4 regions of the Neobacillus sp. FW104-15D2 genome follow, and region 4 is predicted to be linked to each of the others. Evidence: riboswitches for the same ligand, from Rfam matches in the RefSeq annotation. Region 4 holds a riboswitch; each other region holds the start of a gene.
What was found. Region 4 has a riboswitch for S-adenosylmethionine ahead of AC3WR0_RS16965 (LLM class flavin-dependent oxidoreductase). Riboswitches for the same ligand answer to the same signal wherever they lie in the genome.

Region 1 (8,189 bases), on a different contig from region 4:
TGCAGAGGTTGCTTCGTCACAAAGAAGAACCTTAGGGTTATTCGCAAGTGCTCTGGCAATACCAACCCTTTGTTTTTGGCCACCACTAAGCTGTGATGGATAGCTATCCTCACGGCCTTCAAGGCCTACAAGCTTTATGAGTTCATCAACCCTTTTAGCACGTTCCTGCCCTGCGACACCTGCAATTTCCAGCGGGAATGAAATATTTTCACGTACTGTTCTGGACCAAAGAAGGTTGAAGTGCTGAAAAATCATGCTAATTTCCTGTCGGGCTTTGCGCAGTTCGCTGCCTCTGATCTTTGAAACTATCCGGCCGGCAACAGTTACGGAACCTTCCGTTGGAAGCTCTAATCCGTTCAGCATGCGGATTAAAGTACTTTTTCCTGCACCGCTATATCCAATAACGCCAAAAATCTCACCTTCGTTTATTTCCACATTGACATTATCTACTGCGTTAACATTCCCCTGTTTAGAGGAATAAATCTTTCGTACGTTTTTTATCGAAATCAATTGATTCACCTACTTCTCTTCCATGTTTTATGACACTAAAAATAATAATTCATTAAGTATAGGATTCGGCTTAAGCAGCAGAAAAATGCAAAAATGCCTTTCTGCACAGGCAGAAAGGCATGATAAACAAGTCCTTTCTCCCATCTCCCAAAGCAAAGCTTTGTGTGAATTGGCACCATTTCAATAAAAACATTGACGGTTGCCGGGCTTCATAGGGCACATTCCCTCCACCTCTCTTGATAAGAGTAAATCGAATCTATTCAGTTAAGTATTAGGCTAAAAGAATTACGTTTGCTATCGTAACATGGAAAAGAAGGGGTGTCAACGAAAAAACGACAAAATTCTACCTTCCATTAATTTCATGCCTTTAGGATCTTACAGCCCGTGATATAAGACCAGTAGCTGCCTCAATAGCTGTCTCAAGGTCCTCAATTAAGTCGTCAGCATTTTCAATCCCTATTGATAATCGAATGAGATCCTCAGAAACTCCTGAAGCTTTTAATCCCTCTGCATCAAGCTGCTGATGGGTAGTACTGGCCGGATGGATGATCAAGCTCTTAGCATCTCCAACATTGGCAACATGAGCCCAAAGAGTAATTGAGTTAATGAGCTTAGCACCTGCCTCTCGACCTCCTTTTGTTCCAAAGACGACTACAGAACCTGCTCCCTTTGGCAAATATTTTTCAGCAAGCTCTTTATCAGGATGTTTGGAATGTCCTGGGTAGGATACCCACTCCACCGCAGGATGGTTTTCAAGGTAGGCAACTACCTTTTGTGTGTTTGCCACATGCTCTTTCATACGTACATGGAGTGTCTCCAGTCCAAGAGTAAACTGAAAGGCATTTTGCGGACTTAGTGCCGGTCCAAGGTCCCTTAAGAGCTGCACTCTCGCCTTCACAATATAGGCTGCTGCCCCAAGAGCTTCAGCATAAACAATGTCATGGTAGCTTGGATCAGGTTCAGTAAATCCAGGGAATTTTGGTGAGTTCCAGTCGAATTTCCCTCCATCAACAATAACCCCGCCCAGTGTAGTTCCATTCCCCAGCAGCCATTTAGTAGCTGAATGAACCACAATATCGGCTCCATATTCAATTGGTCTGCAAAGATAAGGAGTGGCAAAAGTATTATCTACAATAAGAGGAACTCCTGCTTCGTGGGCAATGCTCGCCACTTTTTCAATATCAAGAACGCGAAGACTAGGGTTGCCGATAGTTTCTGCAAAAACCGCCTTTGTTTTATTGGTTATAGCTTCCCGGAAATTCTCCGGATCCTCAGGATTTACAAACTTGACGTTAATGCCGTACTTTGGCAAAGTTGATGCAAATAAGTTATAAGTTCCGCCATATAAGGTAGAAGCTGAAACAATCTCATCTCCTGCTTGCGCAATATTTAAAATAGCCAGTGTAATAGCGGCCATTCCACTTGCAACCGCCAGTCCTCCTACTCCGCCTTCCAATAAGGCAATCCGTTCTTCAAAAACAGTTACAGTCGGATTATGAATGCGGGTATAAATATATCCAGGCACCTTTAAAGCAAATAAATCTGCTGCATGATCAGTACTTTTAAACTGGTAAGCATTATTTTGGTAAATTGGCACTGCGCGTGCCCCATTCACAGGATCTGGTGATAGTCCTCCGTGAACACTTAATGTTTCAAACCGATAAGCCTTTTTTTCATTACCCATCTTCCATTCTCCTCCCGTTGACATCACATAAAAAACAAAACCCCCGCTTCATAAGAAGAGAGGGCACTCTTCTTATCTTCCAAAGCATAAAAATGCTCTGCTGGATTTAGCACCGTGTTAAATAACCGGTTGCCGGGCATCGCAGGGCCAGTCCCTCCGCCGCTCTTGATAAGAGTATTTATGTAGTTGTCAGTATTTATTGAATAGTTAAATAAATATTATAATATTTAAAAAAACTCGTCAATCTTTATTTTTCCTTTTGGGATACTGCTAGGAAAAAGATAGATTCAAGCCTTAACATGCTTCTAAAGGAAGCATTAACTTTTAGTTTTCCTTTTTTTATTAAATCTCTAAAAGTTGCTTTGCCCGTAAATAGTTCCTGCAGGGATTCCTCACTTCCATATATTACAGTTCCTTCAGAAATATCAGTCTTAGGATTGTTTATCACTATCTTGTCTCCTAAGGACGTAAGCGAAAAACTTTTATTAATATTTTCTACTTGAAAATGGACGGGAGCGGAACTTCTATTCCAATATAAATCTGCTAAATATTTTTTCCCCTCAAGTTCCTCAATAAATTTTTGCAGCGCTTCGATCATTTTGGTCACCCCTGCAAAATTAATTCATCAGATGCTTTCCATTTTCCTTTAATATTTCTTCGACAGTTATTTTATTTTTGGATATAAAAAGACAATGCCGTACAGTCATTCGGCATTGTCAAACATTTCCCGAGAAATATGACATGATTTTCTCTACTTTACACTGCTTTGACGGAAACTGTCTTTTTTCCCGGATGGATCATTCCCCTAAAAACTAGTAAGAAATAGGTTGACCCAATAAGATAAAGAACTGCTGTTATGCAGAAGACATAAGCATATCCCCAGTATGACCCATATTCAGAAACCACTCCCATCGAAACAGGTCCCATCAGCGCCCAGCCAAGGTTAAAAACCATCTGATTGATCGAATTTCCAAGCCCCTTAACCGAATCATCGACCTTTTCCATCATCAGAGAGGATTGGATAGGATTCGCTGCATTCATTAGTGCCTGTCGAAATAGGAAGCCAAGAGCAGCAATCCATAAATGGTGAGCAAAAGCGGTTAGCAGGAGAAAAGGAAGAGACGAAAGCTGAAGAAATACAACCGCTCTTACCTCCCCTACTCTTTTTACAACCTGAGGGCCTATGATCATAGCAAGAGCAGTTGCCGCCTGGCCAAGAGAAATGATTAAGCCTATTGCAGATGTAGGAGCAGAAAAACGGTCGGCAAAATAAAGATTTAAATAAGGAATAACCAGACCCGCTCCAAAGCCAATTAATAATTGGGACACTGCAAAAAGAAAAATCATTTTTAGTCCATTGCTCTTCCAGTTTAGCTTTCTCACAGGTTCAACTGCTTTTCCCTCGGACTTCACTGGCAGCTTCTCCTGGAACTTAGACGCAGGAAAAGCCCCTACGAGAAAAATAAGAGCCCCGATTATTAAGGTTAAGCGGATGCTATTTACATCATTTAAAAATAAGGAGAAACCATCATTTAAAAAGCCTCCCAACAGGTTTCCAATTACGTTTGCACCCGTCATTAACGCGAAATGAAGGCTAAATAAATTAACCCTCTCTTCAGCCTTCGAATTTTCGGCCATCCAGGGAATCCCTGAAACTTGAGAGAAAGCCATAGTGAGGCCGCCCGCAAAAGCAAGGAAAACCAAAGAATCCTGAACAGCCATTACACTTCTTAACAATAGAATAAGGCCCGAAACCACAATACTGTAAAAAATAACTTTTCTTCTGCCAAACCTGTCACTAATTAAACCAGCAGGAACCAGAATAAGTGCTGTTGCAAGTGATGCCATCGAAATGATCTGTCCATTAACTGTTTCAGGCATACCCAGCTTTCTAATATAAAAATTATAAATAACCATAAAAACGCCCATGCCAATTTGAGTTAATATATTTGCCATAAAGCTGAGTTTAATGTTTCGATTATATCCACGGAATTGTGTTGTTAAGCTTTGATAGAAATGCATAAATCATCCGCCCCTTAGAATACTTCGCCTCCCTAAATATAACCCGGTTAGGAACAAAATGTAAATAAAGGAATTTCATTCTTCATAAAAATTTTAAAACCATAGAACAAAAAAGATGAAAGGATCATCACAGTGTAAAGGGGGCCTGTTGATTTCGTTCCTAAGCACTCGCTCTCCGCGATGCGGACAGTCCACCCTAATTTAAAAAGATAGCCAACTGGACATGGGGTGGGCCAGTATTACCTATGAGTTCTTGAATTAGAATGGTAAAATCCATTACAAAAAGAGGGTTCGGAATAAAGATTCCGAACCCTCTTTTGTCGTCACACGGAAACAGATTAAAGTATCAACTGTTATTAATAAATTAATTTTTTAATTTTCTCCACTAGGTATGGTACCGAATGAAAGGCATATATCCTTTCTAGTACCTCGCCATCCTTTATAAACAATAAGGAGGGTACACTTTCTATGGAGAGGCTACGGGCCAGGTCAGGGACATAATTTGCGTTTAACTTTCCGATTGACAAGACAGGCATCAACTCAGATATTACAAGCAGCATTTTCGAAGCTACCTGACAAGTTCCACATAAAGGAGTATAAAAATAAACAAGTCCTGTTGAGCCGTTTTCCATAAATGAAGTATATTGTTCTTTCGACCATTCATCCATGACGGCTTTAACCTTCCAAAAACTTGGTATGGACATCTATATTTGCCCCTAAAAGGACGGTTGCCAGATGATTCTGCGGTGCAGTAGCAACTTCCCGATACATCCTGTCAATGTATAAATGTTCTGCCTCGGGAATCTCCCTTTTAAATCTTTTTCGCAATTTTTCTCCTGCCTCATCGGCATCAAGGAGAATATAAACATCCTTGTCTTCAAGGAATTCAACCAATTCGTCGAGTCTTGTCATGCTGATGGTTCCATTTGTACAGATTATTTCAACTGGTTCTTTTACGATGCTTTTTACCTTCTTTTTATCCGATGTGCCTTCAACAATAATGACCTTATCAACATACTCATCATTCATTAACATCACCCAAATATAGTAATGGCCAGCCCCGATAATCGAATTGAATCGTACTTTAGCATATTCAATGTCCGACAATATGTGTAATAATTTAGCTGTGTATGTTTACTATATCATCATTGTCCAAACATGAGTAGAAAGTTGCTTATCTCGGGGACGGCTGTATTCTAACACCATCCACCCTCATCACAATCAGTATACCGCGCATCTCGGCCCTCAGACACTGTTACATTTTGATAAATCTTTGATTGGTCCGCTTCAAAATGGTGTTCCAGTTCATATTGTATATTTTCAGGAAGCTTAATTTTTCCGATAGGGCTATTTTCAAGCAGGAGTTCAATTTCTCCATTCTTTATTTTCCCGACAATACGATCAGTAACATCAATTTTATCCTGTTTTAACATCTCTTCATCCACCCTTCCTGACTTTATGTAGGTTTAGCTTTCCCCCTTTTCACTCAGAAAGTATGGTAATAATAAGAAAAGCTTTTCAGCTGTAAACGAAATAAGGATTAGAAAAACTGCATTCGCCAAGTCCTTTTGGCGGATGCCTTAGTTTTACTTATCACGTTCAAATCGGCACATCCTCAAAAAAGCTATGCTTTTTCTTCGTGCGATGATAATGCTGACGAAGCCTTCCTTATCCTGTCCGTCATGCGTTCAGAATTTAGGGATATAAATTCTAATTACCTAAAAAAAAGAGCCCTGCGGCTCTTTTTAAATTATTAGAATGTCTGTGCAAGGTCTTTCGCACGTGCAATCCCGTTTTCTTTAATTTCCTGTGCTTTTTCTGGCATTGCAGCTTGACCTTCGATAAATAATCCTTCAAAGGAAGGCACTCCAAAGAATTGCATCATAATGGACAGATAACGGTGTCCCATTTCCATTTCAGCAGCTGGACCTTCTGAATAGATGCCTCCGCGTGCTTGAATATGAAGTGCCTTTTTGTCGGTCAGCAATCCAACAGGGCCTTGTTCAGTATATTTGAAAGTTTTTCCTGCAACAGCTACTGAATCCATATATGCTTTCATAACTGGAGGGAAAGAAAAGTTCCAGAAAGGTGTTACAAATACAAATTTATCTGCTGCAACAAACTGTTCACTTATTTCAGCCAAGCGACTCACTTTTGCTTTTTCGGAATCTGATAATTCTTCAAAAGCAGAGCCTGAACGAAGTTTACCCCAGCCGCTAAAAACTTCGGCGTCAATTTGAGGAATATCTTCTTTAAAAAGGTCAAGATGAATGATTTCATCATTTGAATTAACCTCTTTATATGTGTCAATAAATGCCTTACCTGCTGCCATACTAAATGATTGAGTTTCATCATTTGGATTGGCAGTAATGTATAATACCTTTGCCATTTCGTATCTAGCTCCTCTTTTGTGCATAATCACTGTTGTGGGCACAAGCCATATTGTTTGAATTAAAGTATTTTTAATTCAAAGCAATATTACAGAAAAGAAATACTTTTTTCAAGGAAAATGCTTTAGAAAAACATGGCATTCGCCAAGTCCCTTTGGCGGATGCCCTAGTTTTACTTATCACGCTCAAAACGGCACATCCTCGAAAAAGCTATGCTTTTTCTTCGTGCGAGGCAAAGCTGACGTAGCTTTCCTTGTCCTGTGCCTTTCGCCTGACTAGGACATCGTGTCCTTTGTGCGTTCAGAATATAGGGATATAAATACTGATTAGCTAGCTAAAGATAACTCGGCAATTGTCGGGATTTGAGGCGATGGCATAGCAGTAATTGTCATTATGCGTTCAGAATTTCAGAATTTGAGGATAAAAAAAAACCTGCATTTAGCAGGTTCCTTCGTTATTCCTTATTCACCAGATAAATCATAAGGGTTGGCACCGAGGTTTTTTCTGATTTCATCAGTTAGTTCAAACACAACAGGTTCCTGTCCGTCATTGAATTCCGGATGAATACTTCCATCAAAATGAAGTGGTTTATTTTCCATTTAATCACCTCCATTTTCCTATAACTATTTTTATTATGTACATCCATTTTACTATATACTTGGTAAATTAAATACATATTATTTAGAAAATTTGTTACTTTCTACTTAGGTAAACTAAAAAAAGCGCCCATTTCCAAAAAGGAAAAGGAACGCTTTTATAAATCGTTTATTAGTCTTCTTTAGTCATTTCTTCGTATTGTTCTGCAGTCATAAGATTATCAATTTCGCTGCTGTCAGATGGCTCAATTACAACCATCCATGCTTTTTCATATGGAGATTCATTTACAAATTCAGGGCTGTCATTTAGGTCTTCATTTACTTCTACTACTTTTCCGCTGACTGGTGCATAAAGTTCGGAAACGGTTTTAACTGATTCTACACTGCCGAATGGCTCGTCAGCAGTTACTTCGTCTCCAACCTCAGGAAGCTCAACGAAAACGATATCTCCCAGCTCAGATTGAGCAAAATGAGTAATACCAACGCGAACTTTTTCTCCTTCAACTTTTACCCACTCGTGTTCTTCTGAATAACGTAAATCCTTTGGTGTTGTCATTGAAATCCCTCCACTGTTTCGTTTAATAAATCTATCCTTATAAATAGATAGCCTGAGTTAGTGCTTACCGCCAATAATAAATTAAAGCCACTTTTGCTCATATTCCTCTAGTTTAAAGCCAACAGTCACCTTATTACCGTCAGTCAAAAGGGGACGTTTGATTAGCATTCCATCAGAGGATAGCAGGTCCAAAAGTTCTTCCTCGGACGCTGAAGCAACTTTATCCTTAATACCTAATTCGCGGTATTTTTGACCGCTGGTATTAAAAAACTTCTTTAATTCCAGACCGCTTTTTTTATACAGTTCCTCTAGCTCATTGCGAGAGGGAGGATTGTCCACAATATGTACTTCATTATAAGAAAGCTCGTGCTCATCAAGCCACTTTTTTGCTTTCCTGCATGTGCCGCATTTTGGGTACCAGTAAAAAGTTA
Region 2 (8,189 bases), on a different contig from region 4:
CACTTCCGGTCAGATGATTTCCTACAATCGCAGAAAAGGCGCCAACTAGGACAAGCCCCTCCAAGCCGACATTAAAGATCCCAACTTTTGTGCAAATAGCTCCGCCAAGGGCAGCCAGAAGGATCGGTGTAACCATTCTCAAAGTTGAATTTAATAGGGACAGGTCAAACCACTCCATGTGTATCCCTCCCCTTCCGTTTACGTTTCCACCAGCTATATGTAAATCTAGCTGAAATAAATAAGATAAGAACAGCCTGAATCACATTTGATATTTCAAGGGGAACTTCTGTATTTCTCTCCATCCCCATTCCGCCAGTCTGAAGGGCAGCCAGAAGGATAGAAGAAACAACAACTCCTAATGGATTGGAGTTAGCAAGAAGAGTTGCCATAATGCCTGTCCATGCAAGGCCTGGCGCAGTTAAAGCACCATCAACAAAACGGTACTGGCTTCCGAGGACCTCCACTGTTCCTGCAAGACCAGCTAAACCACCGCTCCAAAACATGCTAAAAAGCAGAACCTTCATTTTGTTTACGCCGCCATATTCAGCAAAGAAAGGATTCATCCCTGTCATTTTCAATTCATAGCCGATAGCAGTTGATTTAAAAATAACATAGAAAATAATAGCTGCTGCTATCGCTATAATAAAGCCAGCATGAAGGGTCATACCCGTAAAAAGCTTCGGCAGCCAGGCAGCCTGCTCTAACATGGGTGTCTGGGCCAAAGCAGCAGAGCCTGTTTTATCCTGAAAAGGTCCTGAAACCATATAGCTGGCGAATAAAGTAGCGATATAGTTTAAGAGAAGGGTAGAAATCAAAAGCTGTACCTTAAATTTAGCCTCCAGCCATCCCGCAAAGAAGGACCATATTCCCCCAGCGATTATCCCGGCTGCCAGAGCAGCAATGATTTTAACAAAGCCAGGACCAGGCACATATAGTGCAGCCAATGCAGCAGACAAAGCCCCCAGCACCATCTGTCCTTCGGCTCCTAGATTAAAAACCCCTGCCCTGAAAGCCAGAGCAACACCAAGACCAACCAACATAATAGGAGTAGATCTTGCAAGTGTGGAGGTTATAAAATAAAAGTTGCCAAAAGCACCGTTCCACATTTCCTTATAGGCAGTCAGAATCGATTCCCCAACAAGACTAATGGCAATGGCCCCTGTTATTAAGCCAATGATAACCGCCAGCAAAGGCTGTGCTAATGAACTAAACAGTTGCCGAAGCTTTAATTGTAGAGTCATGCTGTTTACCTCCTGCCATTAATAAACTTAACCGTTCTTCTGTTGCGTCTTTCCGCTCCATCTCTCCTGCTATTTCACCTTCATACATCACGAGAATTCGGTCAGAGAGCGATAAAATCTCTGAAAGCTCTGAAGAAACCAGTAAAATACCATCTCCATTGTTACGCTTCGCAATAAGCTTTTCATGGATAATTTCCATCGCACCGATGTCTACCCCACGGGTTGGCTCAGCCGCAATGAGGAAAGGAGCACCGTGGCCAATTTCCCTGGCAGCAATCAGCTTTTGCAAATTTCCTCCAGAAAGGTTTCCTGCTTTCGGCTGCCCGGAAGGAATTCTAATGTCAAATTGCTCAATCCAGTTCTTCAGCAAACGGCCAAAAGATTTCTTTTTCAAAAATGATAGCTTTTTATATTCCGGCTGATTGTAAAAGCCCATTAATGCTACTTCATCAACCGTAGCGTCTTTAGCGGCTCCCCACAAGTAACGGTCCTCCGGTATATGGGATAATCCTTTATCCCGGATGGCTTTTACCGATTGGTTAGTAACTTCTTTTCCACCCAGTAAAACCGAACCTTGTTCTGTTCTGCGAAGGCCTGAAATAACCTGCAGTAATTCAGACTGGCCATTTCCCGATACTCCAGCTATGCCAACAATTTCACCATGATTAACAGTAAAAGAAACATCATTTAGTAACGGCTTTTCCTCTTTTTCTTTTACCGTTACATCTTTCACTTCAAGAAGCGGTGCTCCGTTCAGTTTAACCCGGGAGGTAAGCTCACGAAGCTCCCTTCCCACCATTCGCTGTGCCAGTTGATCGATGTTGGTCTCTTTTTTGGCAAAGGTTCCGGTCATCTTTCCATTTCGCAGGACGGTTATGTGATCAGCAGCCTCCATTACCTCTCTCAGCTTATGGGTAATTAAAATAACGCTTTTCCCCTGGTCAGCGAGGTATCTGACAGTTTTTAAAAGCTCTGTAACCTCCAAAGGAGTAAGAACGGCAGTCGGTTCATCAAGAATAATAATCTCCGCTCCCTGATAAAGGACCTTTAAGATTTCAATCCGCTGTTGTTCGCCGACAGAGCATTTTGCCGCTTTAACAGAAGGCCGAACACTGATTTTATATTGTTCCGAAAGAGAACCGACAGAATCTTCAGCTTCTTTCCTTTTAAAAAATCCCAGTTTGCCAGGTTCACGCCCAATTACAATATTTTCCGCGGCAGTAAAGTCAGGGAACAACATAAAATGCTGATGGACCATTCCGATTCCATGTTTAATAGCGTCATTTGGACCATTCAAATCCAGTGGCTTTCCTTCCAGCAGCATTTCACCGGAAGTAGGCTTTTCCATGCCATAAAGCATGCGCATTAATGTTGTCTTGCCCGCACCGTTTTCCCCAACAATGGCATGTACCTCTCCCCTATTTACTGTCAGGGAAACATCTTCATTGGCAAAAAAATCACCGTATTTCTTTGTCATATTCTTCATTTCCAGACGTGCTGTCATAATGTCCCTCCTTTTGTGGAAAATGTAGGTAATGAATCCCTATAACACATGCGAACCGACTGCTAAGGCAGCCGGTTCACAGTACCATTTATCTTATTTTGCAAGCGGGTTTTTAACTTCTTTCTTGCCTGACTTAATATCTTCAGCAATAGCTTTTACTTTATCAATGGCTGCTTGTCCTACAAACGGATTTAAAGGAGTTTTGCTGTCTCTTGTAACATATGTTAAGCCAACGCCATCCTCTTTTAAGCCGTAAGAAACTTCCCCAGCCTTATACTTGCCTTCAGTGAAATCTTTAACGGTTTGATACGCTGCTGTATCTGTCCCTTTTAATTGGGAAAGGACAACATGAGCTGGGTCAATAACTGTTCTATCTACGTCCTGGCCAGCAGTATAGAACCCTTTTTCTTTCGCTGCTTCAAATACACCTAAGTCACCAACAGCTGATGCACCCGCAATAAAGTCTGCTCCTTTGGATGCCTGAAGAAGGGCTAACTCTTTTGCTTTGGCAGGATCCGTAAAGCTGCCAACATAGTTTAATAGGAATTGTGCATTTGGATTCGTTTCCTTGAGGCCATTTTCAAAAGAAACCGTCCATTTTTTCATCATTGGGATATCCTGTGCTGCAACCATTCCGACCTTGTTTGTCTTAGTGGACAAGCCAGCTGCTGCACCCAGCAGGTAAGCTGCTTCCTGTTCCTTAAAGGTTACACTTCGAACATTTGGAAGATCTACAACTGTATCAATAATGGCAAACTTCTTATCAGGATTTTCAGCTGCTACTTTTTTAAGAGCATCTTCTGATTCAAATGATGAAGTGATAATCAAATCATAGCCTTCAGAAACGGCAACGCGCAGATTATCTTCAATAGCCGCATGGTCTGTTGATTCAATCGTTTTTAGGTCTGCCCCTGCTTCTTTAGCAGCCTTCTTAGCTCCCTCATCCATCTGCTGGAAGAAAGGATTAACACCAATTTTTTCAGGAAGAACAAGAGCTATCTTTTTCTTCTTATTTGAATCCTCTGTCTTGTTTCCACCCTTTTCTGAAGAACCGGATTGGCAGCCCGCTAATAAAAGGGCAATAATAGCAAATAAAATATAAAACTTCTTCATCTTGTGTATTTCCCCCTATGCTGTTTTCGTGTTTTTAAATGTTATATAGCTAACTTACTAGAAAAATGACTGAAATTCAACCTAAACATGAACTTTTATAAAAATAAATATATATAATGTTCGTGTTTTAGGTTAAAAACCAAATAAAAAACTCCTCCTGGAAAGGAAGAGTTATATTTTATATTCTCTCCCTCATCTATCAGAACGTAAAGTTCTGCTGGAATTGGCACCATTCTATTAAAAATAGCGGTTGCCGGGCATCATAGGGCCAGTCCCTCTGCCTCTCTGGATAAGGTTATTACTATATTCACTTTTAAAACGTTATTCTCATTTTATCGAATTATTATAATATTGCAAGAGTTATTTTTATATTTATATAATAACTTTAGTTTGTCATTTTTTGGAAACACCAACTATAAGTATTAAAGTCCTATTTTTCGACCTATCCTACCATGTTAATATGAAAATGGAAGAAAAATACCAAATAATAAAATGACAAGGGGACTTTACGTGATCACGAAAAAATCCTTAGCTGCATCCGTTCTTGCTACTTCCTTAATTTTCTCAGGCGGAGTATTATCTGCGCCTTTGATGTCACACGTTTCCGCCGCCCAGACAACGAATTATCAAACACAATTAAATACGCTTTCAACTTATTATGCCGGCATTTTACGGACTCTGGAAAACTACTCAAATAAATTGGACAAAGCAAAAACTGAAAAAGAAGCCATGGATATTTATGACCATTACCTTACCTACTTTGAAAAGGTATTAGATACAGACACCCCTATCAAAGGCTATAACTCCGAAATTCAGCTGATGGATGAATATATTTATAATAGTTTAGTAGAAATGTATAACTTTGAAGTGGACACAGTCGATTATGAAAATGGGGATCTTTCTGAGGCAGATTATAAAAAAGCTTATCAAAATATGACCAGCTACGTGGATACACAGGATTCCCTTTTTAAGAAGGCCGCTGCATCCTATAAAGCCAAGTATAAAGTTACTTTTGGCAAAGACATGCTCTATCTCCTTGACCAAAGTGCAGAATCAGAAGTACCACCGATCCAGGGGAAAACATATACAGTGATAAAAGGCGACACACTTTACAGCATTTCCAAAAGAAATAAAACCACTGTCAGCACCTTGAAAAAGTTAAACAATCTTAAGAGCGATTTCATAAGAGTGGGACAGATAATCAAACTGCCTTCAGCGCCTGTTAACACTCCAGCTCCTTCTGCTGCTTTTACTGTTAAGAAAGGCGATACACTTTACAGCATTGGCAAAAAGGTAAAGTTATCCGTTGCTGAACTGAAAAAACTTAACAACTTGAAAAGTGACCGGATTTATCCTGGACAAGTGCTTAAACTGAAAAAAGTAAACTATTAAAAACGGCCGGTACTAATCGTTTAAACATACAGAACCATTCGGCAGCTTTGTTATAGACTTCATTTTATATATGTACACCAAAAAGGGCCTGGAAAATTCCATGCCCTTTTCTTTATTTTCTATTGCCAGCCATCCTGCAGGTTAAGGTCCAGGGTACTAACTTCCTCACCGCCTACAAAAAGCTTACCGCCTTCAATGGTAAATTCTTTATCAAAATTATACACAGCGTCATTTTTAAATTCCTGGACAAAAGCAATTTTGTACTGCCCATCCGGTAGACGTCCTTGATAAAACCCATTTTGTAACCAACTGGAGCCTATAAATTCTCCATCAAGTGTAGCGAAAACTACGTTGCCATCTGCTACCAGTTGTTCACCATTAAGGACTGTACCAGATACGGATACAGCGGGCACCTGTATATCAAGCTGTTCCGTCTGAACACCATTTATAAATAATTGACCAGATTTCATACTAAATTCAGTACCTGGACTAAAATCGGTCCCATCATAAAGATAAACTTCATTCACTTTGTAATCCCCATCTGGCAAACGGAATTGGAATCGGCCTTCCTCATTTGCCTGGCTCCACATCCAAATAGGATTATCAGCATCATTCATTTCCGAAATATAAACATCACCCATTACAGGATTTCCGGATTCTGCTAGTATTCCTGTTAATGTAATCGGAGGAACTGAGATTCCAAGTACACTTTGCAATTCGCTATTAACATACGTTTTCCCATCAATAATGGAGAATGATTGATTTATATAGCCAACGGTTCCATCCTCAAGCTGAACGTCATTTACTATATAATCCCCATCACCCAGGCGCATAGTAAAGGTGCCGTCACTATTAATACTCTTCCAGGTATAAAAACTTTGGTCAGGAGTGCTAACAGTAATATAGCCACCCGTTACATTTGCGTCTCCATCTTTAACTAAAGCATGTAAACTAACAGGCGGAATCTGAAGCTTCAATAGGGGCTGCTCTTTTCCACCAACAAACAATTTCCCGTTGATAATATCAAAAGTGGCCGAGATCGCGACGTCCTGGTCTTCCTCAAATAAATAGGCACCCCTAACATTATAGCTTCCGTCTGTTAAACGTAAGGAGTAAACCCCGGTCTCATCAGTTTGAGCATAATACCCTTCAGCATTTCCATCCTCTAAGGATTTTTCAATATAGACTGAACCCTGAAACGAATTCCCTGAGTCCATCAATTTTCCGCTAAGAGTAACAGGTGGCAGCTTAATATTTAATGCTGATACCACTTGCCCATTCTGAAAAAGTTTTCCATTATGAACTTCAAAAGGAAGATTTACCGGCGTACCTCGATATTGTTCATCAACAAAAGTGACAGCATAATAGCCATCTTGAAATCTATATTGGAATCCACCTTTAGTATCAACAGGAATGCCTATCCAAATTCCACTTCCATCGGAAGTATTTCCCTCAATATTTATATACGCATTCGCAATTGGTTTCTTCCCATCTGAAAGAGTACCCTTGACGTTTATATCCGGAACCTTTATTTGGATTGAAGAGACCTTTACTCCCTTAATGTAGATCTTGCCTTCTCGTACTTCAAAGGTTGTAGCTGGCCATGCCGAATAGGTTTGGTGGTCAATACCAATGTTATACCTCCCGTCAGGCAGCGTTCTTAAAGAAAATTCTCCTTGGTTGTTGGATACGACGTACTGAATGAACTCGGTGTCATAATCATTTTCTGAGAGAAGCCTTTCTAAAACAATATTGGCTCCCACTAATGGCTTGGAGGTATCTCCAACCTTTCCTTTAATAGAATTGACAGGAATGTTAATGGAAAGACTTGTTTGCTGCTCGCCTTCCACTAAGACTTTTCCAGCTTCCACTGTGAACCCTAAATCATACCGATAAAATCCATTATCCGACTGAATCCCAAAAAGATAGTAATTTCCATCCGGAAGGGAAGCAGAAAAACTTCCATTGCCTTTTGAAGATATAGTATAAATTTCTTCCTCTTCTTCACTATATTTTGAAATAATTAAATCTGCTTTTAAACCACTGGTGCCTTCCTTTAATACACCATTAAAATTACTTGCTTCAGCTGTAGGCTTCTTCGCCTGTTCCTTTTTGGAAAGGGTGATCACGCCTTCTTTTAACCCTTTGATCTTACCTTCTTTTACAACAAAATTTTTATTCGTACCATACCAGCCGGTGTTTTTACCTTTTACACCTTTAACAGTATATGTACCATCCTTTAAATTCTTCCTAAAGGAACCGCTGCCATCCGTCATGATAGGAATCCTTTTTGAGCTTCCCTGCTCACTTATCATGACTAAGCTGTTTTTTATTGGCGCAGACTTCTCTTTGATGGTACCCTTTACTCCTTTCGCTGATATGTCTTTACTTGCTGCTGCATGAACATTGCCTAACGCAACGCTCATGAACATGATGACTAATAAAAGCACGTTCACTACTTTTTTCCTCATCCTTTTTCCCCCGTCTCATAATAGTAAAAAATAATAGCCTTCTTCTAGAAGACTATTATTTTCCCCAACTAATTATATTCAATTTACATTTATTAACACCCTTTTAACTTTTTACCAAAAATATTATTTCCTTCTACAATATTCCCCTTGACTTTAACCTGAGCTTTTTTCCATGATAGAAAATAAAAAAGCAGCAATACATATGTATCACTGCTTACTAAATTATTGAACCTTCTCAAGCTGCTTTCTTTCTTCTTGAACAAAAAGGATTCCCAATTCGTAATGATCACCCTCATACAATGCCCTTTGCACAAAACGAATTTGTCCGTTTGTATCAATTACTTCAAGCTTGCAGTGAGCACGGTTTTTTTGAAGGGCTTCGTAAAAGCTTTGTTCATCACGAACATTTACTCCGTTAACTTTAGTAACTAGTTCTCCAACCTGAAGCGCCATTTTATGTGCTGGGCT
Region 3 (8,189 bases), on a different contig from region 4:
GGCTGCAGGACCTCATCTGGCACACCTGCAACATGTAATGGAACATGGAGACCGAAGATATCATCCTTCACTGTTTCAACATTATTAAGCTCACCTTCAAGGGCGGCTTGAACCATTGCTCTGGTGTAAGATAGCTTCATCCTGCTGCCAGTTCCATATTCTCCGCCAGTCCAGCCAGTATTGACCAAAAATACATTAGAATTATGCTCCAGAATTTTCTCGCCCAGCATTTCAGCATACTTGGTTGCAGGCAGCGGTAGGAATGGAGCACCGAAGCAGGTTGAAAAGGTTGCCTGCGGTGAAGTAATTCCGCGCTCAGTTCCAGCAAGCTTAGAAGTATAGCCACTCAGGAAATGGTACATCGCTTGTTCCTTTGTTAATTTTGCAATTGGAGGAAGCACTCCAAATGCATCTGCCGTTAAAAATACTATAGTATTAGGATGGCCTGCTATGCTTGGATCAACAATGTTATCAATTGCTTGAATAGGATAGGCTGCACGTGTATTTTCTGTATGAGTTCCGTCATCATAATCCGCTGCCCGGGATTCGCTGTTTACAACTACATTTTCAAGAACAGCACCAAAACGGATGGCATCAAAAATTTGAGGCTCTTTTTCACGTGTAAGATTGATACATTTTGCATAGCATCCGCCTTCAATATTGAACACTCCGTTAGGGGACCAGCCATGCTCATCATCCCCGATCAGGCGGCGGTTGGGATCTGCAGAAAGGGTGGTTTTTCCTGTACCCGAAAGCCCGAAGAACAGGGCTACATCACCTTCAATGCCAACGTTGGAGGAACAGTGCATAGAAAGAATATTGTTTTCTGGCAAAAGATAATTCATAACCGAAAATATGGACTTTTTCATTTCGCCCGCATATTCTGTTCCGCCAATCAAAACCGTTTTCTTTTCAAAAGAAATAATAATGAAGGTTTCAGAGCTCGTGCCGTCTACGGCAGGGTCAGCCTTGAAGTTAGGGGCTGAAATAACAGTAAACTCTGGGTGGTGTTCAAGCAAATCCTCTTCATTTGGACGGATAAATAACTGATGAACAAACAGATTATGCCAAGCATACTCATTTATAACCTGAATAGGGAGCTGAGATTTCTTATCTGCACCAGCAAAGCCTTTGAATACGAATACCTCATCCTTTTCTTTTAAAAAAGTAAGAACTTTATTATATAATTTAGAAAAGGTTTCCTCCGAAATAGCCTGGTTCGATTCCCAGTCAATTTTATCTTTTACTGAGGCTTCCTCTACAATATATTTATCTTTCGGAGAACGTCCGGTGTACTTACCGGTAGAAACACAGACAGCGCCTGTGGAAGTCAGCAGTCCTTCATTTCTGTTTAATACTTTTTCAACAAGTTGTGGTACAGATAACTGGATTTGAATATGATTTTCGGCCAGCAATTGAGCTAATTGATAGGGAATGTGAACAGAATTCATACAATGAATACCTTCCTTTACCGGTTTTATGGACTAAATGAATTTTAAAAGGGTAAATACATCTTGGTCCTATTTTTATAATTTTTAAATATCTCCCAAATAGTATAACACATTTACTCAATTAATCTATACTAATATCAAAACATTAAGCAAATTTATATGAATTATGATTATTTTACTATATTCTTTCCCGGCAAAGAAATATCCAAATAAACGAAAAGTTTGTTAAAATATTCACAAGTTGGACTGCAAAAAAAGGAGGGGCCTTTTTTATGAAAATGATTCCTTTATATGATGCAAAATGTTCCTTATGCCAGGAAACTAAAAAATGGTTCGAAAAGCTTGACTGGCTCAATAAAGTACAATGGACATCCCTGCAGGAATATGAAAAGCAAGGCGGAGAAAAACAATTCAAAGGTGCTGACCTCAGAAAGGAAATGCATTTACTGCTGCCATCAGGAAGGGTTTTAAAGGGGTTTTATGCATTCAGAAAATTACTTATCCATTTTCCGCTTACTTTTTTACCTGGTATCATTCTTTACGTCCCCTTTATGGATAAAGTAGGTGCCCCGGCTTATCGGTGGACGGCCAAAAATCGCTATAAATTCTTTGGGAAAAAGTGTAAGGATGGCAGCTGTTCAATCTGATTTTTAGGCTTAGAAAAATCAAGAGAAAAATATTGACACTCTGCGACATCAACGTTATGATTGTTCATTGAACGGATACTCTCTTATCCCGAGCTGGTGGAGGGACAGGCCCTATGAAACCCAGCAACCTGCTATACAAGATGAAAGCCTTCATTTGGCTTTTTTACATAGCGAAGGTGCTAATCTGACGCAAGGCTTTGACCTTGAACGATAAGAGTGAAAGGCGCGGAACATTCTGCTTTTAAACCTTTCCTCAAACTAGGAAGGTTTTTTATTTTGCCTTTTATCAAAACAGATTCTCATAAAAATCCTTTGTTTATTTCATACTACTAAGGGAATGAGTACCGTATCACTGTCAGAGGTTCAAGAAGTATTCCTGTAACCTTAATAAACCTCGATATATCCCATTTATAGGAGGAATTCAGTTGTCAGCAAAACGTCGTTTGTTCACTTCTGAATCAGTAACTGAAGGTCATCCAGATAAAATCTGTGACCAAATTTCTGATTCTATTTTAGATGCTATTTTAGCAAAGGATGCAAACGCAAGGGTAGCTGCGGAAACTTCCGTAACTACAGGTCTTGTGCTTGTGGCAGGAGAAATTACTACTTCCACTTATGTAGACATTCCTAAAATTGTGCGCGAAACCATTAAGAACATAGGTTATAATCGTGCCAAATACGGCTTTGACTCCGAAACATGTGCAGTGTTAACTTCCATTGATGAGCAGTCTGCCGACATCGCAATGGGTGTTGACCAGGCGCTGGAAGCTCGTGAAGGCAAAATGTCCGACGAAGAAATCGAAGCAATCGGCGCTGGTGACCAGGGCTTAATGTTCGGTTTTGCATGTAACGAAACAAAAGAATTAATGCCGCTGCCAATTTCATTGGCACACAAATTGGCACGACGCCTGACAGAAGTGCGTAAAGAAGAAATCCTTCCTTACCTTCGTCCTGATGGCAAAACACAGGTGACTGTAGAGTATGATGAAAACGATAAGCCTGTCAGAATTGACACAATCGTTATTTCTACGCAGCACCACCCTGAAATCGCGCTTGAACAAATCCAGCGCAATCTAAAGGAACATGTTATTAATCCTGTTGTTCCGAGTGAACTGATTGACGAAAACACAAAATACTTTATTAACCCAACTGGCCGTTTCGTAATCGGCGGACCACAGGGTGATGCAGGTCTTACAGGCCGTAAGATTATCGTTGATACTTACGGTGGTTATGCTCGTCATGGAGGCGGTGCATTTTCTGGTAAGGATCCTACAAAAGTTGACCGTTCAGCAGCTTATGCAGCCCGTTATGTTGCGAAAAACATCGTAGCAGCTGGTCTTGCTGACAAGGTAGAAGTGCAGCTTGCATATGCTATTGGTGTTGCAAGACCTGTTTCCATCTCAGTTGATACCTTCGGAACCGGTACTGTAAGTGAAGAGGTATTAGTTGAACTGGTTGAGAAAAACTTTGACCTTCGTCCAGCAGGAATTATCAACATGCTAGACCTACGCCGCCCAATCTATAAGCAGACAGCTGCTTATGGGCATTTTGGACGCAGCGACGTTGATCTTCCATGGGAGCGCACTGACAAGGCAGATGCTTTAAAACAGCAATCTGAGGGAAGATAATTTAAGCTATTGAAAAAACAGGGAGTTACATTAAAATGTAACTCCCGTTTTTATTTAACTAATCATCAGAACTTATATTCATAAATTCTGAAGCATGGACAAGAATGCTTCGTCAGCTTGCGTCGCCCAGGTAAAAAGCTTTGCTTTTGAGAGGTGCGGTTTTGAGTACGTTAAGAAAAATAGGGTTTCCCCAAAAAAGACTTCCCGAATGCCAAGTTTTTCTAAACTGACATATAGTAGAAAGGGATTTAATGTTTCTTTATAATGTGAAAAAGTATTATCACGGTGAAGAAAATTTTTCCTTTTATGTTCAGAGTGCAATTTTTCTTTTATTAATGGTAGTATTAGATAGTGCAATTTCTAGAAGCATAGAAATTGAATTAGTTTAGAAATGGAGTAGGTGACGTACATAATGTGTGGCTTCATTGGTTGTGTACACGACAAAGCCCAAGTTTATCGTGACGAACAGAAACAGCAATTTAAAAATATGAATGATATAATTACGCACCGGGGACCGGATGATGATGGATTTTACTATGATGAACATATCCAGTTCGGCTTTAGGCGTTTAAGTATTATCGACATCGAAAGCGGACATCAGCCGCTAACATATGAAAACGAACGCTATTGGATTATTTTTAATGGTGAGGTTTACAACTATGTAGAACTTCGTGAAGAACTTCTCAAGGAAGGACTAACCTTTGCCACCAATTCTGATACAGAAGTTATTATTGCCCTGTATAGCCATTTGAAAGAAAAAGCGGTTGAAAAACTACGCGGGATGTTCTCGTTTGTCATCTGGGATAAACAAGAACAAAGCTTATATGGCGCAAGAGATCCGTTTGGTATAAAACCATTCTTTTACTTTGAAGATGGCGAACGTTCATTTTTCGCTTCAGAGAAAAAGAGCATTTTGCTTGCTCTTGAAAACGATGTTTTGAATTATGACTCTCTTCAGCATTACTTAACGTATCAATTTGTACCAGAGCCTGAAACAATGTCTGCAGGCATTCACAAATTGGAGCCGGGGCATTATTTTACTAAGAAAATTGGCTCGCCAATGGACATCAAACGCTATTGGAAAGCTCAGTTTAGCCCAGTGCAAAAATCAGAGCCTGATTTTATAAAAGAAATCAAAGATGTTTTATTCGATTCTGTAAAAATGCATATGCGAAGCGATGTTCCTGTTGGTTCTTTCCTTTCCGGAGGTATTGACTCATCTATCATTGCTTCAATCGCTAAAGAATTCCATCCATCTATCAAAACCTTCTCTGTTGGTTTTGAACACAATGGTTTCAGTGAAATTGATGTAGCGAAAGAAACAGCGGATAAACTTGGTGTTGAAAACATCAGTTATGTTATTACTCCGCAGGAATATATGAATGAAATTCCTAAAATCATGTGGCATATGGACGATCCACTTGCAGACCCTGCATGTGTGCCACTTTATTTTGTTGCACGGGAAGCTCGCAAACATGTTACGGTTGTTTTGTCTGGTGAGGGCGCAGATGAGTTGTTTGGCGGCTATAATATTTACCGTGAACCGCAATCTCTTGAGGTATTTAATAAAATTCCACGTGTTGGAAAAGGACTTCTTAAAGGAATTGCCCGAATGATGCCTGAAGGCACTAAAGGCAAAAGCTTTATTGAACGCGGCGTAACTCCGATGGAGGAAAGATATATCGGAAACGCTAAAATGTTTACAGAAGAAGAAAAACGCGAGTTATTGAGTGTTTATCGCAGTGGTCTTGATTATACAGATATCACCAAACCACTATATCAGGAAAGCCGTGGATATGATCCGGTTGATCGGATGCAGTATATTGATATCCATACATGGATGCGCGGGGATATTCTGTTAAAGGCTGATAAAATGACTATGGCTCATTCACTTGAGCTTCGTGTTCCATTTTTGGATAAGGTCATTTTTGAAACAGCCTCCAAAATTCCAACCAGCCTTAAAACGGCAAATGGCACTACAAAATATATATTACGTAAAGCAGCAGAAGGAATCGTTCCAGACCACGTGCTTAGCCGCAAAAAGCTCGGTTTCCCTGTTCCAATCCGCCATTGGCTGAAAAATGAAATGAACGAATGGGCAAAAAAAATAATCCGCGAAAGCAACACGGATCATTTGTTCAATAAAGCTTATGTCTTAAGACTGCTGGAAGACCATTGCCAGGGTAAAGCTGATAACAGCCGTAAAATCTGGACAGTACTGATGTTCATGGTTTGGCATCAGGTTTATGTAGAAAAGGTTTATTCTTTTGAAAATGATTTCTCAGCTGAAAAATCTTATCAGCATTAATATTTACTAATTGGAAGGTAGGTTATAGCCTGCCTCCCCATTTGCACCCAGGATTCTTCGAAATCCGAAATGGGTGCTTTTTTATTTTTAACACCTGTCAGCGGGTCATTAAAATAGACGTATTCACGGTCGTACCCAGTTAAAAGAACTGCATGCTCTTTATATGTTATTTTTACAGGACCAGTAGGGGTATTCCATGTTTGAAACAGACTTTCGTTAAGCTTCTGATAAGAAGTATTAACTACTACCCAAACAGGGCGATTATCAGACAGATGAATTTTTAATTCGTCAAAATCTGCTCCTGATAAATCTTGTACCCTGCCAGGTAGATATTTTTCTGCGAGCTCGCTTATCGGCTTGTGATATACACCGAGACCAGGTTTTCTTAAATCAAACATATTTCCAACAAATCCATCATTAGGGTTTCCAAAAAAAACTTTGCCGGAAGAGATACTATAAGCTGTTGAATCCTTTTTAATTTCTTTAGCAAGAGTTAGTTTGGTTACTTGTACTCCCGCATCGTTTAGCATCATAGCCAGGCTTGTCACCTCACACCCGCGGGGCAGTTCAGGCAATTGAGAAATAAAGGGTGCATCAAGGATAATATTTTCCTTTATCTTAATGACCGGTATGTCCGTGTTATTCTGAAAAACTTTCTGCGTTTTATCTTCTTGATAACTAAAAATACTTTTAATAGTGTTCATTGCCTTTGCAGCATGGGCTGGCTGGAAGTTATCCCAAATAAAGGATGGGACAAGAACCAGAATAATAAATAAGAATAATAAAGCGGATTTTAGAAAAACACCTGATTTTCTTTTCATCTTAATAACCAATAGCAGAACTATAAAAGCAGCAAGAAAATATAACACATCCATATCAATCACCTAATTCTTTCGTTCTGATATTTATATCGGCAGATATTGGAGTGTATTAAGCTTTAATCGTTCATACTAGGTATTAAGAGGATTTATTTATTTAAGCGATTTATAAAAAGCTCCTTTTTCGGCGTATTCTCTTACGATTCGTTCCATATCTTTTATATCTTCTTTATTTAATTCCCGGATTACTTTAGCCGGCCTTCCAAACGCAAGTGTGTTAGGAGGGATTTTTTTTCCTTGAGGGACAAGGCTCCCAGCTCCAATAAAAGCTCCTTCGCCGATTTCAGCTTGATCAAGTATAATGGAGCCCATCCCGATAAGGGCTTTTCTTCTAATGACGCAGCTATGAAGGATCACCTGGTGCCCGATTGTAACTTCATCTTCGATAATTAAGGGGTTATTTGGACTCTGATGAAGAACTGAATTATCCTGGATGCTCACTCTCCTGCCTATTTTTGTAGGAGCAACATCTCCCCGTATTACTGTATTAAACCAGACACTTGATTCATCGCCTATGATGACATCTCCTGTTATCGTGGCATAATCAGCAACAAATGCAGAATCAGATATTTGCGGATATTTATCTTTGTAGGGATATATCATTTGAGCATTCTCCTTTTCATTTATATAATTAAATTTTATCGGAATAACTTGCAGACGAAAAGCTTTTGGCACAGAACTTTGCGTGGAGTATGGTATAGTACAGTTATCGTGGAACAAGAATTTTAACAGGGAGATCGCCCTGATCGAATAAATATCTTTAGGAGTGAAAAAAACATGTGGAAATGGGAAGCTGAAGGAGAAGCAAAAGCTGTCATTGTCATGGTGCATGGAGCAATGGAGCATCACCGGAGATATGGCTGGCTGATCGAAAAATGGCGCCTCTCAGGCTTTCATGTCGTAATGGGGGACCTTCCTGGCCAGGGAATGACAACCAGAGCCCGCAGGGGCCATATCGATTCCTTTGATGAATATATCGTTGAAGTAAAAGATTGGGTTCAGGCAGCTTACCAATATAATCTGCCTGTTTTTTTGCTGGGTCATAGTATGGGAGGCCTGATTACCATTCGCATTCTTCAGGAGGAACAGCTGAACCTCGCAGGGGTTATTCTTTCCTCCCCGTGTCTTGGATTGGTTAATGAACCTTCTAAACTCCTTAAGGCATTATCATTAGGGTTAAATGCTACCCTGCCATCTTTAAGGCTTAGTTCCGGACTGACAGTTGACATGGCAACAAGAAACATGGATGTTCGGGAAGCGGATGTTAATGACACTTT
Region 4 (8,189 bases):
AAATGTTAACGCCCGCAATATTATCGAGAAATATGGCAATAAAATCCTTACTTTCAATGATGATATCCAAGGAACAGGTGCTGTTACACTCGCAGCCATCATGTCTGCTCTTCAGGTGACAGAACAGTCATTAAAAGATCAGCGTATTGTCGTATTCGGACCAGGTGCGGCAGGAATAGGAAATGCAGACCAAATGGTTGAAACGATGATTTTGGATGGAATGACGAAACAAGAAGCTTATGATCATTTCTGGGCTGTCGATTATCGCGGTTTGTTAACAGATGACATCGAAGGTATCTTCACGTTCCAACAGCCATATACACGTAAAGCAGAAGAAGTGAATAGCTGGGAAAGATGTGAAACGGGAATTATTTCTTTGCTTGAAGTGGTTAAAAGAGTAAAACCTACCATCCTTATCGGTACATCAGGACAATCTGGTGCCTTTTCAGAGGAGATTATTAAGGAAATGGCTAAACATGTTGAGCGGCCAATCATTATGCCGATGTCAAACCCAACTCATTTAGCAGAAGCAGTGCCAGAAAACATCATTAAATGGACCGAAGGAAAAGCGTTAATTGCGACTGGCAGTCCGTTTGATAATGTTCAATATAATGGGGTTTCTTATGAAATTGGACAATCAAACAACGCGTTTGTTTTTCCGGGCCTTGGACTTGGGGCAATCCTAGCAAAAGCTGATGTTGTATCAAAAGGTATGCTTGCTGCATCAGCGAATGCCGTTGCCAAAATGTCAGACAGCAGCAGAGAAGGGGCCTCACTCTTGCCATCAATCAGCCAATTACAAGAAGTATCAAAGGCAGTAGCTATTGAGGTCATTAAAGCGGCTATTTCTGAAGGCATAGCCAAAGCAAAAATCACGGATATCGAAATAGCTGTAAATGAGGCAATGTGGAAACCAGAGTATAAAGCAGTTACCCGTATTAATAAATAGCTGTGACCAGTAAGGAGGGAGCAGGGCTGCCCCCTTGGTGGCTTTCCTCCTCCTTCTAAAAATACGAACATTTTTGGGGAAAGTGAAGTGTAGTTGTCATGTCAGTTGGAAATATCTTTTTAACATTAATACCTATCTTTTTTACCATCATAGTTGGTTATTTGGGTGGTTATTTTAAAATATTTAATCCAGAGTCCTCTAAGGGGCTTAATACATTGGTTACAAAATTTGCTCTTCCTGCACATTTATTTATTGGAATTACCACTACTTCAAAACAAACCTTAATTGACCAGTGGTCATTCTTTATTACGATGACACTTGGCATTATCGGTTTTTATGTGATTTTGTTGTTCGTTGCTCGTTTGGCGTTTAAATATGATTTAACAAAGGCATCGATGTTCTCATTAAATTCAACACAACCTGCGTTTGCCTTTATGGGAATTTCAGTTTTAGGAAGCTTATTCGGGGCACAGGAAATTGCAATACCTGTCGCTATAACTGGTATTGTTGTTAATGCATTATTAGATCCAATTGCTACAATTGTGGGTACCATTGGACAAACAACTACAAAAGCAGAAGGCGGTAGAGCAAATAAACTAGGTATTATCTTACATGGTCTAAGTGAACCACTTGCATGTATTCCTTTATTTGCCGTAGTATTAACACTCTGTGGATTCCACTCGCCTGAAATCCTAAAGACTTCATTTGAGCAGATTGGTTCTGTAACATCAGGCGTTGCTTTATTCGCTGTAGGTGTGACAGTAGGTATTAGAAAAATAAGCTTTCAAAAGGTTGCGGTTGGTATCTCTGTATTAAAGGTTGTTGCCATTCCTTTATTTATGATTTTAATTACCAACCTGATTGGTTTGGATCATAAAGATACTATTAAAGCTATCCTCCTGGTAGCATTCCCAGGATCAGCTGTAGCAGCTATGATTTCTACAAGATTTAATTCATTAACAACCGAAACCGCATCTTCGTTTGTTATCAGCACGATCTTATCATTAATTTCCTTGCCAATATATATTTCTTGGCTAGTATAATATGGAATCCCTCCTAAGAGGAGGGTTTTTCAGAGGGTTGTTTGTGAAAAAGTTAACAATGTTTAATGCCACTTTTTTCTATTTTATCTTTTTGAACAGGTATTTTCTGCTGACATTTAAATATGTGAAGTGTTACACAATCGTCACAAACGGGCGGTGAAAAAGGATTGAATTTAGATTAATATATACATAGAGAAAGCGTTTCCAACAAATTTTAGGGAGGTAATAATGATGGCCATTTTATTAGAAAGAGGGCTACAGCAGGTGAGACAATTTTATATTGAAAAACTGGTCAAAACCGGCATTTACCACCCTAATGATAAAGAATTGAATTACATGACAATAAGCGAATTAAAAAATATCTATATGCAGGAAACGGCACCTAAAAATAAAAGAACTCAATTATTAGTTAGATAATTTGTTTTGAATATTTAAGGAGACTCAAGTCAGAAATGATGCGCAGGAGAGCCCGGGCTGCGCAGCGAGGAGTCTCCCAAATTGTCTACGTAAAGCCATTACCTTAAGCAAAATTCAACAGTCGAGTTTAATAGGGACTTGGATTAAAGGTCAAATAAAAAAGACGGATTATAAAATTCGTCTTTTTTAGCGTTAGTATTTAAATTAATAGAGAGGGGGCATTTTTTTATGAATCCCTTAAAAAAGGTATTTCATGATTACACTGTCTGGTCCTGTACACCTGGAATAATCTCCGAATCAATCATGTTACCAACTTGCACGTCATTTTTGATGATGCCCGTATATTTTGCTGTATTGGCAAATGGCAAAGATGCGAATCGAAAGACCGACTCCGTTATTGGTCTTCCTGTGAGAGAACCAACAAGTTAGTTAATTTTCTCCTACGGCTACTGCTGCATTTGAATTTACATCGATTGTCCCAATTAATACTGTGAAAAATCACCTCTCTTTGAGAGGGCTTTTAATAATGGACATTTTTTCTTATTGGAAAGTCAACGAAATCATTATCCATAATGATAATTATATTTGATATCAGTTCATTTTTTCAGCAATTTTGATTTTGAATGTATATAATAATAAAAACCCTTGAAATATCAAGGGTTTTTAAGTGTCCCAGAGAGGATTCGAACCTCCGACCTACAGTTTAGGAAACTGTTGCTCTATCCTACTGAGCTACTGAGACATGGTATAAACTAATTAACTTACTGCTTATTAGGCGCATTTCTAATTATACTTCTCGTACTCGAAAAGTCAATAACTTTGTTTCAAATTTTGGCTGTGTTAAAGTTCATTGTTGTTTGGAGCGGAAAGCGAACACAAGTTGCAGGAAATCCACAAGCAAGTCTAACAGGGCCTAATATTTAATAAAGCTGTAAAGCCATAATATAAAAAACAATAATAATATTATGTAAACTATATTAAAATATTTAATAATTGACATATTCTTATAATTCAATTATTATCTCTTTAAATGATTAAAACTCTTAAACTCAATAAACGATTTCTTCTTATCAAGAGAGGTGGAGGGACTGGCCCTTTGAAGCCTCGGCAACAGGTTCTGCGGAATACTGTGCCAAATCCATCAAACAGGTTTGTTTGAGAGATAGGAAGAGAGTTAACGAACTCTCTTCTTGTCCGGAGAGTTTTTTTTATTTTTCTTTACCTAGTTTAGCACTTGGAAAACTTGAGAATGAGTTAGAGGAGAGATGAGAAATGAAGTTCGGATTTTGGCTTCCTATTTTTGGCGGATGGCTTCGCAATGTTGATGATGAGAATATGCCGCCCACATTTGACTATGCAAAAAAAGTCGTTCAATCAGCAGAAAAGTGGGGATATTCAACCACTCTTGTTGCTGAATTGAATTTAAATGATATAAAAGGTCCTGAACATGATTCATTGGAAGCCTGGTCAACAGCAGCTGGTCTTGCAGCTGTTACAGAGAAAATCGAGATCATGGCAGCAGTGCGCCCGGGTTTTCATAATCCTGCCGTAACCGCAAAAATGGCAGCAAATATCGATCAAATTAGTAAAGGCCGCTTTACTCTGAACGTAGTATCTGCCTGGTGGGCGGAAGAGGCTCGGCAGTATAACGGGATTTTTACCGAGCATGACGAAAGATATGATCGTACAAAGGAATTTATTGATGTACTTAAAGGAATGTGGACAGAAGACACCTTTACATATCAAGGACAATTTTACAATATCCAGAATGCAAAGCTTTCGCCAAAGCCAGTTCAGCGTCCAAATCCCATTCTATATGCTGGAGGGGAAAGTGAGAAAGGCAAGCAAACCATCGTTGAAAAATGTGATGCTTATGTTATGCATGGCGGTACAGTAGAAGAGATTCAAAGAAAAGTTGCGGAAATGAAGGACCGCCGTTCTGAAACTGAGAATGCTCCACTTTCTTCTTTTGGAATGGCTGCATATGTGATTTGCCGCGATACGGAGGAAGAGGCACTACAGGAACTTGAAAAAATTACGACCGTAAAAGACACAAGTGGTTACGCTGGCTTTAAAGATTTTACAAGCAAATCACAGCTTGAACAAAAGATCCAGCTTCAGGACTACTCCGTGTCAAACCGTGGGCTAAGACCAAATCTGGTAGGAACACCAGACCAAATTGCTGACCGTATTATCCAGTACGAAGAAGCGGGATTAGATTTGCTCCTTCTCCAGTTCTCTCCGCAATTAGAAGAAATGGAACGTTTTGCAAGAGATGTAATGCCGTTGGTTGAGGAACGCAGAAACAGGGTTGTTTCACACTAAGAACTCAAAGGGGGAAATACTTTGAAAAAGGTATATGTTATACATGAAAATAGTGAATGGACAGATCATCTTACCAGGAGGCTTGAGGAGCTTGAGGTTCCATATGAGGAATGGCATCTAGACCAGGGAACTCTTGATCTTTCTGCAGAACCTCCAGAAGGAATCTTTTACAGCCGAATGAGTGCCTCTTCCCACACAAGGGATCATCGTTTTGCGGCTGAATATACTGCTCAAGTACTGGCATGGCTGGAAGCACACGGACGGAAGGTTTTAAATGGTACTCGTGCTCTCCAATTAGAGGTAAGCAAGGTACTTCAGTATCTGGAGTTAAATAAATATGGAGTACGGACTCCTAAAACGGTTGCTGCTGTAGGACGAGGGCAAATTCTCGAGGCTGCGTCTCAATTTGAAGGCAAAGCTTTCATAACAAAGCATAACCGTGCAGGAAAAGGACTCGGTGTACAGTTATTTCAAACAATGGATGCCCTTAGGACGTATGTCGAAAGCCCTGGTTTTGAAGAACCTGTAGACGGAATAACTTTAATCCAGGAATATATCCAGTCACCTGAAAGTTTTATTACACGTTGTGAGTTTGTAGGGGGCAATTTTGTATACGCCGTAAAGGTAGATACATCAGAAGGATTCCAGCTATGCCCGGCTGATGCATGTCAGATAGGGGATTTGTTTTGCCCGGTAGGCGAAGAGGTGGAAGAGAAGCCTAAATTTCAAATTATTGATGGATTTAGTGATCCAATCATTGAAAAGTACAAACAGGTTTTGGCTGAAAATTCCATTCGAGTTGCCGGAATTGAATTTATAAGGGATGCATCAGGAGAAATTTTTACCTATGATATTAATACAAATACAAATTACAATTCAGATGCTGAAGCAAAAGCAGGAAAATTTGGAATGCTAGAAGTGGCTGCCTTTTTGAAAAAAGAGCTAGAAAATCTATAATATTGAAAAATTGCTCCCGTATCTGGGAGCTTTTTTTTGGCTAATCAGAATTTATATCTCTAAATTCTGAACGCACGACGGACAGGAATGCCTAGTTTTTCTAATGAAAAAATTAGGTTGCTTGCATTATCTCCTTTAACATAAGGAAAATTGGGTATATTAAACAAAATGGAAGGGAGAGATTTTTGTGAATCACCTTGAAGGAAGACTGCTATCAGGGGTTTATGATGACCGGGAAAATGAGTTTGCTATTCGTAGAGTAAAAAGCTTTCACATTGAATCTATCTTAAATGAAAAAATGGCAGAAAGTCTTTTTTTCTATCTGCAAAAATATGAAGAAGATAAAGAAGGAATGGTTCTGACTTTAAATGATCAGATGCCTGTCCTTTTGTCGCATGAGGAAGTCTGCGAGCTTTTGGAGGATTTAAATAAAGTTAAATCAATGTTTAAACAATAGCTACTTAATTTACAGGAGACGAAAAAGTTGAAGGATTCTTTCTATAAAAGAGAAGCTAAGGAAAATCTATTGCTGCGGCTTATTAAGCAATTGTTTGGAGAAATAGTGGGCGTTATTCTTGAAGCCATCTTTAAAGCACTTTTTTCCCTCCTTTGGAGGTTAATTCTACGTACTATTCACTTTTTCACCTGGTAGCTTTCGAATGATTTCTCAGTATTAAAAATGGAAAGATGGATACTATTAGATAAGGATGCCTTTGCGTAGCAGGAGGAAGAAATGAAGAGATTTTTAAAAGGACTGCTATTATTTTTTATCATGATTATTTCAGCCTTTTCCCAAAATAGAGAAGCTGATTCTAGTATACCTGAAAAATCGGTTCCGATTTTTGTATCTAATAATGCTGAAAAAAATAACATACATTTAAAAATAAGGAGCTACTTAAGGGAAAAAGGGATTAACGGAAGTGTTGCTGTAATGAAAGGTTCAACGGTTTTATATAATGAGGGAGTTGGTAATGCTGATATAAGAAGGGATATCAAAAACACAAAGAAAACAACCTTTCCTATTGCCTCCATCACAAAATCCATGGTAGCTGCTTGCATTCTGCAGCTTCAGGAAAAAGGGTTACTTCACACAAAAGATCCTATTTCAAAATATATCGCAGATTTTCCTAATGGTAAACGCATCAAAATTATTCACTTACTGACCAATACATCGGGTTTAAAGCCCATACTTTGGACAAGGGCGCATTCATCACCATCTGATCTTATTAATCAAATAAAATTAATGCCTGTTGCTGCTTTTGCTCCAGGCACACACTGGGAATATAGAGATACAAATTACATGATTTTAGGCTATATAATCGAAAAAATTACTAAAATGCCACTTCATACATATATAAATGATAATATATTTAAAAAATCCGGAATGAGGGATAGCGGATTTATTACTTACCAGGAGCCAAGCCCCTTTTCGTCTAAAGGTTATATTAAAATTCATAATTTTTTACGGCCCTCCAGAAAATTAAATCCCGCACTTTTGTATGGAGCGGGGGATGTATATGCAACATCTCTGGATATTTGTAAGTACGACCAGGCTCTTATCAACGGAAAGCTTATTTCCAAAAAATCATGGAAAAAAGTAAAAACACCAGGATCCGCATCAGGTTATGGTCTTGGCTTGTATATTAAGCAAAATTTTGTTTTTAGCAGGGGATTTATCAGTGGATGGAGTTCTATTCATATCATATACAAGGATGGGACCTCGATAGTTATTTTACAGAATAAAAGAGATAGGGACTTAGATACTTTAAAAGCTGCAAAAGATATTAAGAGTATTATTACAAGAGAGGAAGCTTTGGCTAATAACAGAATATAAAAAAATAAAAATGTGGATAAAAGAAGGAGGAGGACCAATAGTAAATATACAGATAAATAAAAAAACGCCCTTTGGCGTTAAGATAAGTTGAACTAGGACCAAGATATATTGTAGAATAAGATTCGGCCTATTCAATAGTTTGATTGCAAGCACATAAAAAATCCTATAATAACATTAACACATACTTATTGAGTTGTCAAACAATCGGCTTAATTTTATCCGGGGAGTGGTTTGATGAGCGAAATTCAAGATAATGATCTTTATAAAGAGCAGGAACGGGTTGAATTTATTGTAAATGAAATCAAAGCAAAGGCCCAAAAGCTGTCAAAAGGTGCTAAACATATAGGGTCAGACGTCCTCGAAATCCGGAAAACCTTCTGGGAGGATGTAACGGTTAATTTTGATGAACCTGATGATATAGCAGAAACCTACACCAGCATTAAACAGCAGGCAGCTTTACTCGCAGAGAGGGAACGCTCCTTTAAGCAAACTGATAAACAACTTAGGCTGCTGGCTCGGCTAAAAAATTCACCATACTTCGGTCGAATCGACTTTCATGAACTTGGCGAAAGTGAAACAGAAAAAGTATACTTGGGTATTGCCTCATTGATGGATAGGGAAGACGAAAACTTCCTCATTTATGACTGGCGTGCACCGATTTCGA

Region 1: it holds a riboswitch for S-adenosylmethionine, as region 4 does, so the genes downstream of both, AC3WR0_RS04265 (O-acetylhomoserine aminocarboxypropyltransferase/cysteine synthase family protein) here and AC3WR0_RS16965 (LLM class flavin-dependent oxidoreductase) in region 4, are expected to answer to the same signal.
Region 2: it holds a riboswitch for S-adenosylmethionine, as region 4 does, so the genes downstream of both, AC3WR0_RS05085 (BMP family protein) here and AC3WR0_RS16965 (LLM class flavin-dependent oxidoreductase) in region 4, are expected to answer to the same signal.
Region 3: it holds a riboswitch for S-adenosylmethionine, as region 4 does, so the genes downstream of both, metK (methionine adenosyltransferase) here and AC3WR0_RS16965 (LLM class flavin-dependent oxidoreductase) in region 4, are expected to answer to the same signal.

Annotation. Positions count from the first base shown of each region.
Region 1 covers NZ_JBYTCJ010000003.1:171,313-179,501, forward strand. The annotation lists gene AC3WR0_RS04260 (methionine ABC transporter ATP-binding protein) at 1-510, opposite strand, end outside; SAM riboswitch class I at 648-756, opposite strand; gene AC3WR0_RS04265 (O-acetylhomoserine aminocarboxypropyltransferase/cysteine synthase family protein) at 878-2,194, opposite strand; SAM riboswitch class I at 2,264-2,369, opposite strand; gene AC3WR0_RS04270 (SCP2 sterol-binding domain-containing protein) at 2,442-2,792, opposite strand; gene AC3WR0_RS04275 (MFS transporter) at 2,951-4,216, opposite strand; gene AC3WR0_RS04280 (thioredoxin family protein) at 4,573-4,920, opposite strand; gene AC3WR0_RS04285 (ribonuclease M5) at 4,892-5,245, opposite strand; gene AC3WR0_RS04290 (YusG family protein) at 5,413-5,649, opposite strand; gene AC3WR0_RS04295 (FMN-dependent NADH-azoreductase) at 5,970-6,605, opposite strand; gene AC3WR0_RS04300 (hypothetical protein) at 7,068-7,205, opposite strand; gene gcvH (glycine cleavage system protein GcvH) at 7,375-7,758, opposite strand; gene AC3WR0_RS04310 (arsenate reductase family protein) at 7,840-8,189, opposite strand, start outside.
Region 2 covers NZ_JBYTCJ010000004.1:108,918-117,106, reverse strand. The annotation lists gene AC3WR0_RS05100 (ABC transporter permease) at 1-178, opposite strand, end outside; gene AC3WR0_RS05095 (ABC transporter permease) at 165-1,241, opposite strand; gene AC3WR0_RS05090 (ABC transporter ATP-binding protein) at 1,207-2,745, opposite strand; gene AC3WR0_RS05085 (BMP family protein) at 2,839-3,858, opposite strand; SAM riboswitch class I at 4,048-4,154, opposite strand; gene AC3WR0_RS05080 (LysM peptidoglycan-binding domain-containing protein) at 4,369-5,250, shown strand; gene AC3WR0_RS05075 (hypothetical protein) at 5,370-7,721, opposite strand; gene AC3WR0_RS05070 (PDZ domain-containing protein) at 7,944-8,189, opposite strand, start outside.
Region 3 covers NZ_JBYTCJ010000002.1:309,273-317,461, reverse strand. The annotation lists gene pckA (phosphoenolpyruvate carboxykinase (ATP)) at 1-1,451, opposite strand, end outside; gene AC3WR0_RS03230 (thiol-disulfide oxidoreductase DCC family protein) at 1,724-2,098, shown strand; SAM riboswitch class I at 2,179-2,315, shown strand; gene metK (methionine adenosyltransferase) at 2,524-3,726, shown strand; gene asnB (asparagine synthase (glutamine-hydrolyzing)) at 4,139-6,034, shown strand; gene AC3WR0_RS03215 (C39 family peptidase) at 6,031-6,909, opposite strand; gene AC3WR0_RS03210 (gamma carbonic anhydrase) at 7,006-7,515, opposite strand; gene AC3WR0_RS03205 (alpha/beta hydrolase) at 7,690-8,189, shown strand, end outside.
Region 4 covers NZ_JBYTCJ010000022.1:9,801-17,989, forward strand. The annotation lists gene AC3WR0_RS16940 (NAD-dependent malic enzyme) at 1-949, shown strand, start outside; gene AC3WR0_RS16945 (AEC family transporter) at 1,048-1,992, shown strand; gene AC3WR0_RS16950 (Fur-regulated basic protein FbpA) at 2,221-2,409, shown strand; gene AC3WR0_RS16955 (hypothetical protein) at 2,638-2,838, shown strand; tRNA gene AC3WR0_RS16960 (tRNA-Arg) at 3,078-3,151, opposite strand; SAM riboswitch class I at 3,474-3,578, shown strand; gene AC3WR0_RS16965 (LLM class flavin-dependent oxidoreductase) at 3,682-4,734, shown strand; gene AC3WR0_RS16970 (ATP-grasp domain-containing protein) at 4,756-5,691, shown strand; gene AC3WR0_RS16975 (hypothetical protein) at 5,879-6,148, shown strand; gene AC3WR0_RS16980 (hypothetical protein) at 6,176-6,343, shown strand; gene AC3WR0_RS16985 (serine hydrolase domain-containing protein) at 6,425-7,525, shown strand; gene helD (RNA polymerase recycling motor HelD) at 7,760-8,189, shown strand, end outside.